Regions from separate parts of the Paenibacillus sp. FSL H3-0333 genome, predicted to be linked through region 2. Evidence: riboswitches for the same ligand, from Rfam matches in the RefSeq annotation. Region 2 holds a riboswitch; the other holds the start of a gene.
What was found. A riboswitch is a leader RNA that binds a small molecule or an ion and turns the genes downstream of it on or off. The one in region 2 is predicted to bind cyclic di-AMP.

Region 1: linked by a shared signal. The riboswitch ahead of MHH78_RS18800 (APC family permease) and the one ahead of MHH78_RS01975 (C40 family peptidase) in region 2 are both predicted to bind cyclic di-AMP.

Annotation. Positions count from the first base shown of each region.
Region 1 covers NZ_JBBODG010000001.1:4,145,499-4,155,183, reverse strand. The annotation lists gene murB (UDP-N-acetylmuramate dehydrogenase) at 1-728, opposite strand, end outside; gene MHH78_RS18825 ((2Fe-2S)-binding protein) at 896-1,705, opposite strand; gene MHH78_RS18820 (ABC transporter ATP-binding protein) at 1,715-2,521, opposite strand; gene MHH78_RS18815 (FecCD family ABC transporter permease) at 2,564-3,598, opposite strand; gene MHH78_RS18810 (FecCD family ABC transporter permease) at 3,595-4,656, opposite strand; gene MHH78_RS18805 (ABC transporter substrate-binding protein) at 4,809-5,846, opposite strand; gene MHH78_RS18800 (APC family permease) at 6,021-7,838, opposite strand; cyclic di-AMP (ydaO/yuaA leader) riboswitch at 7,967-8,126, opposite strand; gene MHH78_RS18795 (disulfide oxidoreductase) at 8,353-8,787, opposite strand; gene MHH78_RS18790 (DsbA family protein) at 8,784-9,542, opposite strand; gene MHH78_RS18785 (sensor histidine kinase) at 9,636-9,685, opposite strand, start outside.
Region 2 covers NZ_JBBODG010000001.1:453,929-463,613, forward strand. The annotation lists gene MHH78_RS01960 (M1 family metallopeptidase) at 1-584, shown strand, start outside; gene MHH78_RS01965 (hypothetical protein) at 594-1,427, shown strand; cyclic di-AMP (ydaO/yuaA leader) riboswitch at 1,640-1,778, shown strand; gene MHH78_RS01970 (C40 family peptidase) at 1,836-2,264, shown strand; cyclic di-AMP (ydaO/yuaA leader) riboswitch at 2,653-2,795, shown strand; gene MHH78_RS01975 (C40 family peptidase) at 2,800-3,291, shown strand; gene MHH78_RS01980 (GNAT family N-acetyltransferase) at 3,538-4,023, shown strand; gene MHH78_RS01985 (c-type cytochrome) at 4,151-4,507, shown strand; gene MHH78_RS01990 (4a-hydroxytetrahydrobiopterin dehydratase) at 4,639-4,914, opposite strand; gene MHH78_RS01995 (hypothetical protein) at 5,125-5,418, opposite strand; gene motA (flagellar motor stator protein MotA) at 5,622-6,422, shown strand; gene motB (flagellar motor protein MotB) at 6,406-7,227, shown strand; gene MHH78_RS02010 (pseudouridine synthase) at 7,316-8,017, opposite strand; gene MHH78_RS02015 (ATP-binding protein) at 8,004-9,685, opposite strand, start outside.

The sequences.
Region 1 (9,685 bases), 3.7 Mb from region 2:
CTCTCCTGAATCAGCTGCCCCGCGAACCGGCCCGGCGGCCGCTTGAATACACTGCCGCAGGACGGATACTCCAGCGGCTGCTTCGATTCCCGGAGATAGGTTAACTCATCCATGGACGCCTTAATCGCGGCAGGATCGCCTGGAAGAAGCGCAAATCTGGCCTCCAGCACGATATACTTTCCGCTGGAGAAGATACTTTTGCGGTAGCCCCATTGAAGCTGGTCGCTGTGCAGGGTCACAAGCTGGCCGTCCGGGTCAACGACAAGCGCACTGTGCAGCACATCCTTCACTTCCCCGCCGTAGGCTCCAGCATTCATATATAGCGCCCCGCCTACCGTGCCGGGGATGCCACAGGCGAATTCCAGACCGGTCAGCGCCTGCTCCAGCGCATAGCCCGAGACATCGATAATCTTCGCCCCGCACTGCGCATAGAGCAGGCCGCCACGGATGCCCATCTCTGACAGATCGGAGGTCTGGAGCACGATGCCGCGGATGCCTCCGTCCCGGATAATGACATTGGAGCCGTTTCCGAGAATTGTAAGCGGGATCTGATGATCCTGGGCATAAGCATAGATACTCTGGATCTCTTCATATGTAACAGGAGCAGCCAAAATATCTGCTTCGCCGCCCATGCGGGTATAGACCAGATTCTTAAGGCTCTCCCGGCGTTTCAGTGAGCCTGCTGTAACAAGCGGCTGCAAATCCTCATATATGTTGTCAATATTCATTCTTCATGCTCCTAACTCTATGAACAAGATAATGGTGGGGCTCATCGCCGGCCAATCACGCCTCAGCAACCACAACTTTAACAACGAACAGGCTCCCTTGTCAATGACAGGAGCCTGTTACGAAGCTGCATACAGCATTATTATGTTTCGAAATTCCCAATTATACCCTATTCTCCAGCCGCTGCGCGCTCGGCACGGAATTCCTCCCGCCGTGCGGACCGCTCCTCCTCCTTCATCCGGGGGCAGGTATAACACAGCCGTCCGCCCTCAGTCCGGTAATACATACAGCAGCGGTTACGCAACTGAACCGTCTGCTGCGGGTCCGTGAGCGATTCAATTCTCCGTACCTTCACCTGGAACGGATTCCGCGGCATCCCGAATACGGCAGCGGGCAGCTCATCCTTCAGATACGCGTAATCCTCCTCCAGCCGGCGAAGCAGGAGCGGATCTGTCAGTTCAGCGGCAAAGGCTTCCGCATAATAGTTGAATTTGGTCGGCAGCTGCCCCCAGATCTCCCCGGGCGAAAGTCCGCTCACCTGTGAAGCCATCCGGATCAGCGGCCCGGCCGTGCTCTGGTAGAAGCTGGTGAGCGCCTCATTGCGCCAAGCCTTCCGGTCCGGCTCATCTGCCGGAGCTTGTACCATCCCCCATTCACGAAGCGAGAAGGCAATTCTGCAGTAGCCATCTGCCGGAACAAGATGCAGTTGAAGGTTCCGTAAGCTGAAGTCCGGTACGCACAAGAAGCCGGTCACGGAATACTGGACCGCGAGTGCAATAATGCTCAGATAACCGCCGAAGTACGCACCGGCCGCTTTATCGTCAAGCGCCTTCATCAGCGGCCGGTAAGCCTCCATGAAGGTCCTCATCCCCGCCTCTTCTGCCAGCTCAGCAGCAGCGAAGGAATACACGGCTCCCTCCGGCACCTCAAGATGGAGGTCAAATTTAGACTTATATTCTTGCCTCAGGAATTCATTCATGTTCCTCTCCTACAGCCCGGCAACTTTGTACGCAGCCAGCTCGTAAGGCAGACAGAGCGGCACACCTGTACGCGGATCAGGTACAATATCCGCCTCAATGCCGAATACCTCGCGCAGCACCGCCGGTGTCATTACCTCATTCGGAGCGCCTTCGCTGATCACATTACCGGATTTGATCGCTACCATATGCTGCGCGTAACGGGAGGCATGGTTCAAATCATGGACAACCATAATAATTGTCCGGCCTTCCTGCTCATTGAGCTTCTGCAGCAGCTGAAGCACCTCCAGCTGATGGGCCATATCCAGGAAGGTCGTCGGCTCGTCAAGGAACAGAATATCCGTCTGCTGGGCCAGCGCCATGGCGATCCAGGCCCGCTGCCGCTGTCCGCCGGAGAGACGGTCAATCGGCCGGTCACGGAATTCATTCATGCCGGTCAATTCAATCGCCTCGGCAATAATGCTGCGGTCTTCAGGCGTCAGGCTGCCGAAGCCCTTCTGATGCGGATACCGTCCATACCCTACCAGCTCAGATACCGTTAAGCCGTCCGGGGCCGTAGGATTCTGCGGCAGAATCGCCAGCTGGCGGGCCACCTCTTTGGTGGAGAGATTGTGAATGGACTTCCCGTCAAGCATTACATTGCCGCTCTTCGGCTTCATGATCCGGGCCATTGTCTTCAGAATCGTGGACTTCCCGGAGCCGTTCGCCCCGACAAGCGCTGTAATCTTCCCTGTCGGAAGCGATAGATTCAGCCCCTTTACAATCATAGTCTCCGCATATCCGATGCTCAGCTGCTCTGTATTTAAACGTTCCGACATGATAAACACTCCTTAGATTTTTTTAATATATACATCCCTGTACTACGCTTTCGATGTGGCCAAAAGATATAAAAAGTACGGTGCTCCAATAATCGCTACTACGATACCAGTAGGTACCTCCGCAGGCTGCAGGATCCAGCGACCGATCGTATCTGCCGTAAGCAGCAGCAGGGCTCCGATCAGGGCAGCCGCAGGCAGCAGGATCTGATGGCGCGGGCCGACCAGCCTGCGGGCCAGGTGCGGCGCAATTAGCCCGACAAAACCAATGCTGCCGCTTACCGATACACAGGCTCCTGCCAGCGCAACAGCCGCAGCCAGCAGCCACCGCCGTTCCCGTTCGAGCGGTAGGCCCAGTCCCTTGGAGAGCTCATCGCCCAGATTCAGTACGTTGAGCACCCGGGCTTTGTAGAATGCGAAGGGCAGCAGGATCAATATCCAGGGTAGAAGGGCCAGCACAAACCGCCAGTCTCCGCCCCAGATTTTGCCGGCCAGCCAGATAGCTACGAACTGATAATTCTGCGGGTCGAGTCTTAATGACAAAATAAGCTGAAAAGCGTATATCCCGGCACCCACAGCAATCCCGATCAGGATCAGCCGTGTCGGCGAGAGCCCATCCTCCCTCCTGTAAGACAGGAAGTAGATCAGTGCTGCAGTAAGCGTGGCCCCTGCAAGCGCCAGTAGCGGAAGCACGAGGATCGGAGCTGCTGTAGTAGCCGGTACAAAGGAGATAAAGATCAGTACAGCGAATCCGGCTCCGGCATTGATCCCCAGGGTGGAAGGCTCAGCGAGAGCATTACGCGACAAGCCTTGCAGAATTGCACCGGCTACCGCGAAGCCTGCACCAATCAGCAAGGAGATCACGATCCGGGGCAGCCGGAAATCAAACAAAATCAGCTGCTGCTGCTTGGTGCCGTTGCCGGATAGGGTATGTAGAACTTCGAGCGGTGTCAGACGCATTAAGCCGGTATTCATACTGACCAGAAACAGAATGACGATAAGCACAGCAAGCAGTGTCAGAATACCAGCCTCTCTGGAAAGGCGCGGCTTGGCCGGGGGGAATGAGGTGGAACGGTTCATTTCAGCTCCCCCTTGCGTTTGCTGGCCAGATAGATGAAGAACGGTACGCCGAATACTGCAATTAAGGCACCTATTGGTGTTTCGTATGGCGCATTAATCATCCTGGCCGCAATATCGGCCACCAGGACCAGAATGCTTCCAAGGACTGCGGAGCAGGGAATAATCCAGCGGTAGTCAACCCCAACGAGGTAACGCGTAATATGCGGAATCATTAATCCGACAAAAGCGATCGGCCCTACCGTGGAGACTGCCGCTCCGGCGAGGATGACGACAATAATCATCCCTGCAGTCTGTACCAGACCGGTGCGCTGTCCGAGACCTGCTGCAACATCCCTGCCCAGGCTCAGTAGCGTAATCGAACGCGACAACATCAGTGCACCGATCAGGGCCGCCGCGACCCAAGGAGATATTACCTGCAGCTGCTTCCAGCTCGCTCCTCCAATCCCCCCGGCCATCCAAAAAGCGATATCCTGGGAGAGGCTGAACAGGATAGCAATGCCCTGACTAACCGCCAGCAGCATGGCGCTTACTGCCGCACCGGCGAGGGTCAGCCGAAGCGGGGTCAGTCCGCTATGGGAGAGCGAACCGATCCCGAATACCAGCAGTGAGGCCACAGCCGCTCCAAGGAAGCAGTACAGCATGATGTACGCGAAGGATAATGTTGGCGCGAAAGCAAAAGCCAGAGCCAGTCCAACGCCCGCACCTGCATTAAGACCAAGCAGTCCGGAATCCGCCAGCGGGTTGCGGGTCATCCCCTGCATAATCGCACCGGCAACGGCAAAACATGCGCCGACCAGCGCTCCTGCGGCAGCCCGGGGAATCCGCAGCTCCCGGATGACCTGATGCTGGGGCAGCTCCGGATTGAACCGGAACACCGCCTCCCATACGGTAGCCAGCCGGATATCCGCCGCACCGACCGATACGGATACCATCAGGCCGAAGACAATCGCTGCTATTCCCAGCACCAGAATAACAGCAGCGGCAAGCGGCCGCGACCGGACAGATGTGTTCCCTTCAACAGAAGGAGCTTGTAGAGCAGAATCTGTGGATGAAGCCATATGCCGTCTCCTTATCAGGATTATTAGGGAAATATAGATGATTATGATTCTCATTATCGCAAAGATATGAATATTGTTCAACTTAAAAAAGAGGCAGCCTTCTATATCCTGAGGATATAAAAGCCTGCACCATTCTCCGGCCGGTAAAGAACCTATTTCACAAAACTGCTCAGAATATCATCGATGGTCTTGGTATTGGCTATAGGACCGCTGTACAGCCAGCTGGTATCTTTGCCGAATTCATGAACATTCCCTGCTTTAACGGCCGGGATTCCCTTCCAGACTGCACCTTCTGTAATCTCAGCTCCGCTTGCCTTGTCACTGTTCACCAGAATGATATGCTCTGCAGTCAGCTCAGATAATTTCTCCAGTGAAATCGGGTTCCACGGTGCTCTGGATTCTGCAGGAATGTCGGTCACGAGATTTGGGAGCTTCACTCCAAGATCGCCATACAATACCGCACCGCTGCTGCGGGTCTCGTCCACGATGAAGAAATTCTTAGACACCAGCCACAGAACCGCTACTGAATCATCACCAATCGCCTCAGATACAGCCGCTTTGGCCGAAGCCGCTTTCTGGTCATAATCTGCAATAGCCTTCTCCGCTTCCGGTGTCTTATTGAGCAGCTCACCGATCTTGAGCAAGGCCGCACGCCAGTCACTGCTGACCTCGTCGCCGAGTACATAGGTTGGTGCGATTTTGTTCAGCTGGTCATAAAGACCGTTCTGAACCGAGCCCTCCGACTGGACGATGTGGAAATCCGGCGTGAAGCTGGTGACGGCTTCAAGCGGCAGGTCATAGCTGATCGGCGGAACGTCCTTAAGCTCAGCAGCGAGGTAAGCCTGAGTACCATTCTTCGTAGACCACTGGGCAACCGGAGTCACGCCGAGTGCTACCAGATAATCCTCCAGATAAGAAGCAATTACACGCTGCGGATTAGCGGGAACGGTCACCTTATGTCCCATTGCATCCGTTACGGTCTTCTCCACAGCGGGTGCTGCAGTTGCTGCAGGTACCGCTGTGGCCTCCGCAGTCGCTTCTGCGGTTGCCGCAGGTGCGGTGCCTGCTCCACCGTTACTGCCTGCGTTGCTATTATTATTTCCGCAAGCGGACAGCAGCAGTGTTGTAGTCATAAGTCCGGCCACCGCCAGCTTCCCGCTTCTTGATCCTTGCAGGTTGAACGAAAACATTGAATACCCCTCCAGTATGTTACCCTCATGATTGGCAAAAGCCCTGTTACCTTCATCTTGTCTATACTGATGATATTGATTCTCATTCTCTATGTCAACCAATAACTTTTAATAACGTAAAAACGGCCGTCTCCGCATTAAGCAGAAACAGCCGTCTTCCTATAATCTTCTATATTATTTATGCAGATGGAAAGGAACCGTGGCGATGACAATGTCCTTCTGATTCATCAGATAAGAGCGGATGAACAAGCTGGTCTGATTATGCAGCACCGCCTGCCACCAGTGCTTGGTCACGAATTGCGGAATCAGGACGGTAATATGATCGGTTGAAGAGGTCTTCCACTCTACTGTATCGATGAACTTCACCAGCGGACGGATAATGCTGCGGTAGCGGGAGCGCAGGACGATTAGGCGTACGCCGGGGTTCCACTCCTCCCACTTCTGCTCCATCTTGTGAATCTCTTCTTCATCGAAGCCTACATATACAGCGACCACATTATCGGTCAATGACTTCGCATAGCTGATCGAATGCAGTACAGCGCGAGTCACACCGGCGACCGGAACGACTACGGTGCTTCCTTTGATACAAGGCTTATCGGTAGCCGGACAGATCCGTAGCTGATCGGCAATATTCATATAATGGCGGTGAATCCGGTGGAACACGATGATAACAGCCGGCAGGAAGATAAAGGCCATCCACACGCTGGAGAATTTAGTGATTATGAAAATCAGGGTGATCGTTAATGTAGTGAGCATCCCCACCGTATTGACGGCGAACTTGCTCTGCCAGCCTTTCGGCTTCGTTCTGTACCATTGGACCATCATGCCCAGCTGCGACAGCGTGAACGGAATGAATACCCCTACTGCATATAATGGAATGAGTCCTTCCGTATTCCCGTGAAACGCCGCCACCAGCACAGCCGACATGACACCGAGGAAAATAATACCGTTGGAGAAGCCCAGCCGGTCGCCGCGCACCATGAAGGCATGGGGCAGATATTTGTCTTTGGCGAACATGAACGCCAGCAGCGGGAAGGCTGAGTACGCCGTATTGGCTGCCAGGAACAGGATAACCGCCGTAATCCCCTGAATGAAGAAGTACAGTCCGCCGCGGCCGAAGGTAGATTCGGTAATCTGTGAGACCACCGTGGCCTTCTCATCAGGCATGATACCGTACCAGTAAGCGAGCAGCGTAATACCTGTGAACATTACCCCGAGAATGAGGCCCATGAGCATCAGCGTTTTGGCTGCATTTTTCTCCGCGGGCGCTTTGAAGTTAGGAATAGCATTGGAGACCGCTTCTACCCCGGTCAGAGCCGAACAGCCGGAGCTGAAGGCCTTCAGCAGCAGGAACATACTCACGTTCGATACCGCCGAGCCAATCTCAGGAACATGGGCATGGGCGCCGCCGGTCATATATTTGAAGACCCCCGAGATGATGAGCACGAAGATGGAAACAACGAACAGATAGACCGGGATAGCGATGAAGGAGGCCGATTCGGTCACTCCCCGCAGGTTAACAATCGTTAAGAGCACGATAACAGATACCGCTATCAGAACACTATGATTATGCAGACTTGGAAAAGCTGAAGTGATTGCATCCGTCCCCGCCGAGGCGCTTACCGCCACCGTCAGAATGTAATCCACCAGAAGAGAGCCGCCGGCCAGTAAGCCGGTATGAACCCCGAGGTTGGTTTTGGCGACAATATACGCGCCCCCGCCTTGGGGATAAGCGAAGATCGTCTGCCGGTAGGATAGAATCAGAATGGCCAGCAAGCCCAATACGGCTAATGCAATTGGCAAAGAGTACCAGATAGCGGTGAACCCGGCGGCCACCAGTACAATCAGAATTTGTTCTGTTCCGTAGGCTACAGACGAGAGCGCATCAGAAGACAGGACAGCCAGTGCTTTCACCTTGGATAACTTTTCATGATCGAGTTCGTTCGACTTCATCGGACGCCCGATCAATAGTCGTTTTACCTTGCTTACCATTGTAGTAACAGTTCCTCTCTTGGTTAAGTTGAAATGGGCTTTCCCTGCGCTGTTTTCATAAGTGGATTTCATAAATGCAGGCACCAAAATAAGCATACGGAAATGATCCGCATGCCTAATGTGCATGGTCATTATCCCACTTGTGGCTTACGAGGTTAGCTGGCGGATTCGGACTGTGGTAGCCCTACGGTTACAGGTCAGGTAGCCTGCTCCGATTCACCCCTTTTGGCCTTGGCCAAAGTGTGGTTCCCCCGTTTTTCCTTCCGGAAAATTCAGCGCATATTCAACTTCTCACAAGGACTAATATTAAGCTACAACACGTCTTCCGTAAAGCGTGGAAACAAATGAAAAAAGAATGAAAAGCACTCAAAACAACCAAATCCATCATCCGGTATGTCTTGATCTTTCATTCTCTTTCATTATCCCTTTACCACGTGATTTTACAGGGTTTTTGCCTATTATTTTTTGCTAAAATTAAGGGTATTCTCTTCTCTTCCTTCTGCCCGTCAGCTTCTTACTCTGCCGGCTCCTCTTTGCGTCCTGTCCAGAGCAGAATGGAGATTAAGGCAAAGGCTATAAGTGCAAGCAGAGGGATCGTTATAAATCCGAACCAGTTCAGATAATCCTTGTTGCACGGTACGCCGATGGTGCAGGGAAGCACCTTGCTGAGCGCCGGAATTTTTTGCTCCGCATAATGATATATGGAGATGCTGCCGCCGATCAGACTAAGGGGAAGCACGTAAGGAATGATCCGCTTGTCCGCCCGGTAGGTGGCGATCCCCAGCAGGAACAGCTGCGGGTACATGAAGATCCGCTGGAACCAGCACAGCTTGCAGGGCTCGTAATGCAGGACCTCACTGAGATACAGGCTTCCCGCTACAGCAACCACACAGACGAACCAGGCCAAGTAGAGACAGTTACGCCGGCAGAAGGCAGAGAAGGCGGTCATTGGGCGGCCCCTGCTCCCGCTGCTGCTGCCTGAATCTGGGCGTCAATCGCCTCCATATTGAAAGGCTCCTTCACCTTGATGCCGTTCACGTACAAGGATGGCGTATTCGTTACGCCCGTATCGGTGCCAAGCTGAATATCCCGGTCCAGCTCCTTCTCATAGGTGCGGTCATCAATATCCTTGCGCAGCAGATCATAATCCACCGGCAGTTCCAGCTGCTTGGCGAGACTCACCATGAAGTCGGGCGTAGCCCATTCCTCCTCTTCATTCCCCTGATTGGCGTAGATCGCATCGAAGTACTTCCAGAACGCTTCCTGGTTCTGATGATACACCGATAGGGCTGCCAGGGAGGCCGTTCTCGAATCCTTGCCGATGAAGGCCAGATTCACGAAATAAAAGGCTGCTTTATTCTGATCTACATAGCCCTGAACGATCTGCGGCTTGATGACACCGGTGAACTGGGCGCAAGCCGGACATTTGAAGTCGCCGAATTCCACTATTTTGACCGGAGCATCCTCCTTGCCAAGCCGCATCATTTCACTGTAATTGAAGGCAACCGGCGTGCTGTCTGTGCCGGCAGGCGAAGAGTCCTTGGAAGCAAGCATGAATAAGCCTACAAAAATAATAATAACGATGGCCACCGTACTCACGATCAGAATTCTCGTTTTCTGCTTCTGCTGCTCCTGCTCTGCCCTGCGCTTCTCCTGCTTGCTCATTTGGGGAGCCATGACACGGTTCTTTTTCGTTTTGCTCAAAGAGAGTTCCTTTCCGTCCTCTGGACTGTCGTGATAAAAGAATAGTTACTTTCAAATTATATAATGTTAACTCTCTTGTTGGCAATCGCTGTCTTATACGGCTTCATTCTCCTCCGCTGACTCCCCCTCCCCTGTATCCTTGC
Region 2 (9,685 bases):
CGCGCAATGTATACATCCGGGGCAAGCTGGTGCTGAAGGATATCGAACGCATCGCCGGGACCAAGAATATGGACGCCATCCTCGCCGCCTATGCCCGCAAATACCGCTTCCAGCATCCGACCACCGCCGACTTCCAGAAGGTTGTGGAGAAAGTGACCAAGCAATCCTGGCAGACGTATTTTGAGCGGTATGTCTATAGCGGGGGGGCACCCGACTTCGCAGTTGACGATATCAGGCTCACCGTCAGACGGGACAACAGTGACGGCGGGGGGAGCCGCTATAGCGCTGTGGTTGATGTAAGCAATAAGGGCAGCCTGTACCCCGATGTTCCCGTGAAATTCACCTTCGTAGACGGGTACACGGTACAGCAATACTGGAATGGCGAGGGTAAGGCTACTTCCTTTGAGTTAGCGTATAAAGCGCCGCTGGTCTCCGCAGAGATCGATCCGGGGCATTCCATTCTGCTGGAGAGCAGGCATCTTAATAATTTCAGAATGGCGGAGCTTGAGCCGCGTACACTCTCCCGCTGGACGCTTAGTGCATCAACTCTGCTTGAAACCCTGCTCGGAACTCTTGTCTGGTGAGGTGAAGGAATGGTGAAAAGTTCAATTGCCCGCGGTTGGATCAGCATGAAAGAGCAATTCTATATATTGATTCTGCTATTTATCTACCGGCTGTTCTGGGGATATTTCCTGTACAAATTCATTAAAAGCGCGGTTGTCCCCGTCCTGCTCCGCTACCCGGATGCGAATGCCGGCGGCAGCGGAATAGGCAGGCTGCTGTATTATATCGAGGGGCAGACCGCGCTGCGCACCGACTCCGCCGTCCAGCACTGGCTGTGGATGCTGCTTGCGCTGACAGTGCTAAGGCTGCTGGTGACTCCCTTTATCCGTGCAGGGCTGCTGCACGAGCTTCACCAGGAGCGCGACGGAGCGCGGGGACTGTTCTTTTTTCCCGGAATGAGAAAATATGGGCTGCCGGTGCTGGTGTTCAGCCTCATCGAATGGGCGCTAACCCTCCTGCCGCTCTATTGGCTGCTTCCGCGTATGTACCGTCATCTGCTCAGCGGCGTTCTCGATGTCCAGCTTCTGCTGAAGCTGGTGCCTTATGTGCTGGGCTGGCTGCTCTATCTCTTCCTTGTCCGCAAGCTTCTGCTCTATATGCAATTCGGCTATACCGCCGGTACCGGCATGTTCTCCTCACTGCTGATCTGCCTGAAGATGCTGATGCCTTCGATCGGTATATCCATCGTTCTGGGGGCGGGAAGCCTGGCCGTAATTCTGCTCTGCAGCGCCTCTGCTCTGTTCTATCCCGGATTGCCGGCCCTTATGCTCCGCCAGGCAGCTCCGCTGCCCTCCACGCTGTTCGATATGTGGGGAATCGCTGCCCAGTACCACCTCTGGTCCAGTAAATCATTTCCACAATAATAAGCTGCTGAAGCGGCATACTAAAGAGAGTCACAGCCCCTCTATCCGGGAGCAGGACTCTTTTTTGCTTGAACAGAGGACAAAAGCATTTGCAAAAGGGGAAATCCTCTGATACAATGATGGCTGTACCAGTAGTAACAAAGTTGTAATCTTTCAAGCAAAATATTCCGTAACTCTTGCAATTTAAGCAATACCGATAAGTCACTGTTCTGGTGCATAAAACGCCGAATTCCCTGCACCGGGAAGTGGGGGAACCATATTTTGGGTGAATTGATCTCGCTTTAGAGGGGTCATAGGGGAACCTTCTACCGAATCCTTAAGCTAACCTCGCAGGCCCTGGAAGGAGTACATCTTTTGATTAGTCAGAATTTCAAGAAAAAATGCACCGCAGCAGCGCTGGGTCTTGTGATGGTATTCACACTCGGAGCGGGCAGTGCCTTCGCAGATTCCAAAATGGATACTGTGATTTCAAAAACCATTGGAACGTCGTATAAAACCGGGGGCACAACCACCAGCGGCTTCGACTGTTCCGGATTTACCAAGTATGTGTTCAAGAATGTCGGGCTTACCTTGCCCCGTACCTCCAAAGCACAGTTCAAAGTTGGAACAAGTGTATCCAAGAGCAATCTGCGTTCCGGTGATCTCGTGTTCTTCAATACCCTGGGTAACGGAGTGTCCCATGTCGGTATTTATGTTGGAAACGGGAAGTTCGCACAGTCCTCGAGTTCACGTGGTGTAACCATCAGTTCGATGAGCCAGTCCTACTGGGCCAACCGCTACGTTGGCGCCAAACGAGTAATGAGCACAACAGCCTACCAAGCTGTCGCTTACGATTGAACCCTTGAAGCATACCCCGAATATTTCAGCCTCTAACAACTAAATGTAACTTATACGAGCCCGGGATGATTATTGCCGTAATCATTTCCGGGTTTTTCCTTTTCCTTATTCTACCTTTTACACCGAATTCGCAGCCTTGAAACAGCATTTTCTTGCAAAAATAAAGAAATTATCATATAAATTAACCCCTGCGCATAGATATGAGTCTTTCGAAAGGGCTATAACTCTAAAAAACAGCAAAAAAGATGCATTAATATGTTATAAGTGATTGCCAAGCGCCTTAGTCTTTGTTACAATTATCGCAGTGATCTTTTAGTAACATTTTTGTAATTATTGAATCGCTTTTAACAAAGGTTTTGTCATGTATTGAATGAACCGCTAATCCTAATCAACAGTCGTGCCGAGTTCCCTAATGAATTAGGGAAACGGGGGAACCACTTTGGGTGAATTGACCTCCTATTCTAAGAGGGGTCATAGGGGACCTTCAACCGAACCCTTAAGCTAACCTCGTAGGCATTGGAAGGGGTATTTACTTTTGAAGAAGAAGCTAGCAGCCGCAGTACTAAGCTTGTCCATTATCTTCACCATCGGAGCAGGAAGCGCTTTCGCGGATTCCAAAATGGATAAAGTGATCGACAAAGCCATCGGAACCAAATACGTGTCCGGCGGTACATCAACTAACGGGTTTGATTGCTCCGGATTTACAATGTATGTTTTTGATAAGATCGGCATTAACCTGCCCCATCAATCCGGCTCCCAATATCAGATGGGCACTGCCGTGTCCCGTGACGAGATGAGACCGGGCGACCTTGTATTCTTCAATACAAGCGGTAAGGGCATATCCCATGTTGGTATTTATGTTGGTGACGGCGAATTCGCCCATGCCTCTTCCTCACGTGGTGTAACCATCAGTTCGCTGAGTGACAGCTATTACGTCAACCGCTACGTTGGCGCCAAGCGAATCATGAGTACAGATGCCTACAAGACTGTAGCTTCGGATTCCCAAGACAACGATGATGTACAATAATCCTTTGTAACCTAACGCTCTCTTCCGAGATTTTTGCCGAAATCTTGGAGAAGGGCTTTTTTTGTCTATAAAATTACTTACCCGTCTCTATATTTGTAAAACACTGATTCTGCGCTTTCGGAAAATATATTTTGCCGTTTGTCAAGTTCCTGCATTTCCGTAAGGAAATTGCGTCGAAACTGGCTGTTTTTGTATATAATTAATAGAAGAAATGAATTTATGTCCCTTGGAAGGAGGCCTCCCCTAATGATTAGCTCCCCGCTAACCTTTTATGTGGTGCCTATGGAGCCGCAGCATGCCGCTGAGATCTGTGAGTGGAGCTACAAGCCTCCGTATAATATTTACGGCTGGATGTCCTGGGAGCAGATGCAGGCGCTGGGCGTGGAGTTCGGAGACCCGCAGCTGCGCAGCGAGCAATATGTGTCGGTTGTGAATGGAGAGGGGGATCTGTGCGGCTTCGCCCAGCTCTTTCCGATGGAGGGGGTAGTCCGGCTTGGAGTCGGAATGCGGCCCGATCTGTGCGGTCATGGAATGGGGCATCTGTTCATGAAGGCTATTGTGCAGGCAGCACGGTCGCGTTACCCGGAATGTGAGATCGACCTGGAGGTGCTGACCTGGAACCAGCGCGCCATCCGCGCCTACCAGAAATGCGGGTTCACTATAACGGATACCTATGAACGCCGCACTCCGACCGGCAATAAGCCTTTTTATTGCATGGTCTATGAGGAATAGCACCGGAGACAAGAGGGATTTGCAAAAAATGGATCATTTGTGTTCATTTTTTTGACACACATACTATGATAACGCTTCACCATCCGCTATAATGGAGACAGCAGCTTACATGGAGGGACGGATGCAGATGCAGAAATGGATCATGAGCGGTTTGTTTTTTGCCGCCTGTGCCTTTGCAGTAATCTTAATGTTTACCCTACCCGGTAAATCCGAGGTGGCGGAGCAGAACAAGCCGACCATGCCGGAGGTTGTGCTGGACGCTGCGGGCGCAGAAGCCACAGTAAAGGCCAATTGTATCTCCTGCCACGGAGACCAGCTTCAGGGCGGGGCGGGACCCAGCCTGCAGCAGGAAGGCGCTTCGCATGACGCAGCTCAGATCTACAGCATAGTCACCAAGGGCCGCGGACAGATGCCTCCCTTCAAAGACAGGCTGGCCCCTGAAGAGATTGCGAATGTAGCCCTATGGCTGGCCGAGAAGAAATAATCCGCAACCTGTACTCACACCTTGCTCCTCATTCTAAATGTATAATGCCCGTGACGAGGATAACGAACGATCCTTGCACGGGCATTTCTATTAATTAGATATTCCTGTTGTCTCCATAGGGGCCTTGTCCTCTAGCGGGTCTTCTCGAATGCCTCATTAAATTCATGCGCCTGGCGGAGATCAAGCTTCTCCACATCTGCAGCCAGCCGCAGAACAACCGTCTTGTAATCAATGGTGATATGCGGGTGATGGTCAAAGGCCTCCGAAATTGTCGCTACCTCATCCACAAAGGCAATTCCCTTCATATATTCACTGAACATATATTTGCGCACCAGCCTATCCCTCTCCAGCTTCCAGCCCTCAAGCTTGCCGATCTGCTCCTGCAGTTGTTCCTCAGTTAATTGCAATTCGTTTCCTCCCTTGCTAAGTTAACGGTTTCTTGAGCCTGCTCTTTCCTTCAAATAAAACATCCCTCAGCTTCTGAAAGTCCAAGGGATGTGCCAGGCCAAAGATTTTTGATTAAATGTATTCTGACATCCCAGCAATTAGTACTCCACTTCCAATTTTAACATGGCCGGATGCCCGGGACAAACCCGCTGCCGCATTTTTCCCCTGCTTTATACAAGAACGACTGAAGCCAGATCCTCATCGCCCAGCAGAATATTAATGCGGTGTGTTTCTTTATCGTACATCACAACTCCGCTGCCCACCTGAATGACCGGCTCGTTGCCCAGCGCGTAGAACAGGTCTTCCGCAAGCGCCTCCCAGACCTCCTGCCTCGATTCCTCCGGCAGATTCGTCCACTCTTCAGGCTCCATTTCAAAAAAAATGTACCCGTCTGCAATCCGTCCAACGGCTCCTGTCAGTTCAACCAGAATTTCACCGTAATCCCTGCCATGCTTAACTCCCACATCAATCACTCCGTTTTCTTCGCTGATGAATAATAACCTACCTTATCTATTATAGCCGAAAAAATCACTTCACAAAAAAGGGAATGATGTCGATAAAGAAGAATATACGTGATTTGGTTACGAACAGAGTGTTCTCCCGCGGTTCAAGGACGAATTACGCGGTTAGTCGATCACTTCTTAATTCTCATGGACGAGGTGCATAAATGGAAATCTCAACAATTCTAGGCCTGGTGTTTGGTCTGATCGCAGTAATCTGGGGGATGATACTCAAGCATGCTCCACTTGCAAGCTTGAACAACCCCGCTGCCTATGTCATTATTTTTCTTGGCACGGCTGCCTCCATCTTCATGGCCTTTCCGATGTCGGAAGTCAAGAATTTCCCTAAGCTGTTGAAGATCCTGTTTACGAAGAAAAAGATGGTCGGTAAGCCCGAACTGATTACCATGTTCATGGAATGGGCATCCATTACCCGCCGCGAAGGGCTGCTCGCTCTGGAGTCCAATGTCGATGAAATTGAAGATAACTTCCTCCGAAACGGCATGCGGATGATTATTGACGGCAATGATCAGGAGTTCGTCCGTGATGTATTAATGGAAGATATTCATGCCACTGAAGACAGACATAAAGCCGGAGCCTTGATCTTCTCCCAGGCCGGGATGTATGCCCCTACACTAGGGGTACTCGGGGCTGTTATCGGGCTGATCGCCGCCTTGGGTGATATGAGTAACATGGACGTCCTGGCCCACGCGATTGCCGGTGCCTTCATTGCAACCCTGCTCGGGATATTCACCGGTTATGTCATGTGGCACCCTATGGCGAACAAGCTGAAGCGGATATCCAAACGCGAGATTGAAGTCCGCCTGATGATGGTCGAGGGTCTGCTCTCCATTCAGTCCGGGGTGTCTACCATTGCCATTAACCAGAAGCTGTCTGTCTTCCTGACTCCGTCCGAGCGTGCCAAGCTTAGCGAGAAGGAGGGGGCTTCCAGTGAGCAAAAAGACTAGGCATGAGGAACATGAAGAGCATGCCGATGAATCCTGGCTGCTTCCCTATTCTGATCTGATGACCCTGCTTGTTGCTCTGTTCCTGGTTATGTACGCCATGAGCGCTACGGACGCCGTGAAGTTCCAGCAAATGGCTGAAGCCTTCAATTCAGCGCTCAGCGGCGGCGGCGGCGTCCTGGAGTACCGGTCGGATTCCCCAACCAGCTCCCAGCTGGACCAGGGCAAGCAGGATAAGATGAACAGTGTGATTGCCAAGAACACCGGCACCTCCGATCTGTCCAAGCTCCGTGCCAAGGAGCAGGAGGATCTGGAGAAGCTGAAGAAGCAGTTCGACCAGTACATCAAGAACAACGGGATGACCGACTTGCTTAGCACGAAGCTGAATCAGTCCCAGCTGATGATCACGATTAGTGACAATGCCCTGTTCGCTTCGGGACAGGCTATAGTGAAGGACGAATCCCGCCAGTTGGCCAAGTCGATCTCTAACATGCTGCAGCAATTTCCTGATTATGAAGTATTGGTGCAGGGGCATACCGATAATGTTCCGATCTCCAACAGCACGTACTCCTCGAACTGGGATCTTAGCGTAGATCGCGCCCTGGAGTTCATGAAGATTCTGCTGCTCAATCCCAACCTGGACCCGACGAAGTTCAGCCCGACCGGCTCTGGCGAATACCACCCCATCGCTACCAATGCTACGGCTGCCGGGCGGGCCAAGAACCGCCGGGTAGAAGTATCCATCCTGCGTAAATATAAGGACGCTGCTGCGGAGACAACGGATGTCTCTAATGTAACAGCTCCCTGAATAATAATGAAACAAATAAGAGCTGCTTCGAACGGCCCTACCAGGGTCTATCGGAGCAGCTCTTATTATAGGTATGGGCATTATAATCTTATTGCAGCTGATAGTTCAGCATAGCCCCCAGCTCCTGCTTCTCTTCCTGGGACAGCTCCCGCCATTCTCCGGTCTTCAGTGCGCCAAGTCGGATATTCATTACCCGGATGCGCTGCAGCCGCCGGACTTCATAACCGAAGGCGCTGCACATGCGGCGAATTTGCCGGTTCTTGCCCTCAGTCAGCACGATACGGAATACCCGTTCACTAATACGCGTAATTTCACAGGGAAGTGTCTTGCTGCCCAGAATTTTCACGCCGGTGGACATACCGGTCAGAAAAGAAGGCGTGACGGGTCGATCTACAGTGACCACATATTCCTTCTCATGCCTGCCTTCTGAGCGTAATATTTTGTTAACAATGTCACCGTCATTGGTCAGCAGAATCAATCCCTCTGAATCCTTGTCGAGCCGCCCGATCGGGAAAATCCGTTCCTCATGCCCTATGAAATCGACAATATTGCCTTGAATATGCGCTTCTGTAGTAGAGGTAATGCCAACCGGCTTATGAAGCGCGATATACACGATCCTGCTGCCCGTCTGAAGCGGCTGGCCGTCAATCAGTACGGTATCCCCGGCCTCGGCTTGGCTGCCCAGCATAGCGGGCTCACCGTTGATGGTGACCCGCCCTCCCTCGACCAGCTTGTCTGCTTCACGGCGTGAACAATAGCCTGTCTCACTGATGAATTTATTGATTCTCATGTTCGTCTTCACTCCGTTCTATATTCATAACGGCCGGAGGTACTGGCTCCTTAGCTTCAGGCAGCTTGATAATTACCTGTGCCCCCCGGCCATACTCGCTTCTTATCTCCAGGCTGCCCTTATGGGCCTGAATAATCCGCTGGCTGACCATCAAGCCGAGACCGGTTCCGGACTCTTTGTTCGTAAAGAACGGCTCTCCCAGCTTGGGCAGCATGTCCTCAGGGACGCCTCCGCCCTCATCCGTGATCACAACAACCACAGAATCATCCTGCTCCTGCTGCTCCACGGTAATCGTTCCCCCGTCCAGCATCGCTTCGATCGCATTTTTGATTACATTGATAAATACCTGCTTCAGCTGATTCTCCTCACAGTGCACCATGGCGGGTACTCCCGAGAAATGTGTGGTGAATTCAATGCCGAACAGGTGGGCCTGACTGTCCAGCAGGGAGATGACATCGCCGACAATATGCCGCAGATCCCTTTGTTGGAAATGAACAGCCTGCGGCTTCGCCAGAATCAGGAACTCACTGACAATCATATTGATCCGGTCCAGCTCCGAGAGCATCAGATCAATATGCAGCGGAACGAGAACCTTCTTCTCCTGCTGAAGCTGCAGGAAGCCCCGCAGGGTGGTCAAGGGATTGCGGATCTCATGGGCAACGCCTGCGGCAAGCTGGCCGACTGTAGTCAGCTTCTCCGAGCGTCTGAGCAGCTCCTCGATCCGGTTGCGCTCGGTCATGTCACGGGATACATGGACAACCGACTGCGGCTGGCCCTCTTCATCCCGGATAACCGAGCTGCTGACGCTGACCTCTACCAGGGAACCGTCACGCTTCAGCCTGACGGTCTCCACAGGCGGCAGAGATGCCCCGTCCTTAAGCTGCTGCAATCGTATACTCTCCTGCTGCTGCACAGTGGCCGGAACCAGATAAGGCGGCTTGACCAGAGCATCCGCAGCGCCCCATCCATAGAGATCCTCGAACGCTCTGTTCGTACTGATGATCCGCCCTTCCATATCCACCGTGTGGATGGCATCCGAAGTGCCGTTAATGACCGACTCCAGATGCTCCTTAACCGCACGGTTCTCCTCCAGTGTCTGCCCCAGCCGGTTCGTGTGCTGCAGCAGATGTGAGGTCATCGCATTGATGCGCTGGGCCAGCTGTCCAAGCTCATCGCGGCTGGATACATTAAGCGGGGGCTCGAACTTGCCCTTGGCCACATCATTGACCTTAGCCAGTATATCCTGAATCGGGCGTGTAACAACACCGGCCAGGACATAACTCGCCAAGAGAAAGATAATAAGCAGCAGTACCGAGGTGGTGATATTATTGAACAGCTGCTCGCGGATGACTGAGGAGATCGCCTGGTAGTCCATGACTACACTGATCACATAATCTGCGGCTCCCGGCCGCTCAATCGGAATGAAGCTTTTGAGCACTCTTTTACCCAATGCCTTCGTATCCAGCGTTACCGGCTCGCCCTTGTTCAATGCTTCACGGATTGCCGCCTTGTCCTCTGCAATATTGCCGTAGGAATAGGTTCCGTACTGAATAGGGCGGTTCCGCAGCTTCGTGTTCTTGGGATCTGTACCATCAGGCAGCATGCTTGAGGCCCCGAAGGTCTTCGGATTGATTCCCGTAATCTCCAGAATTCCGGGATTTACAGCTT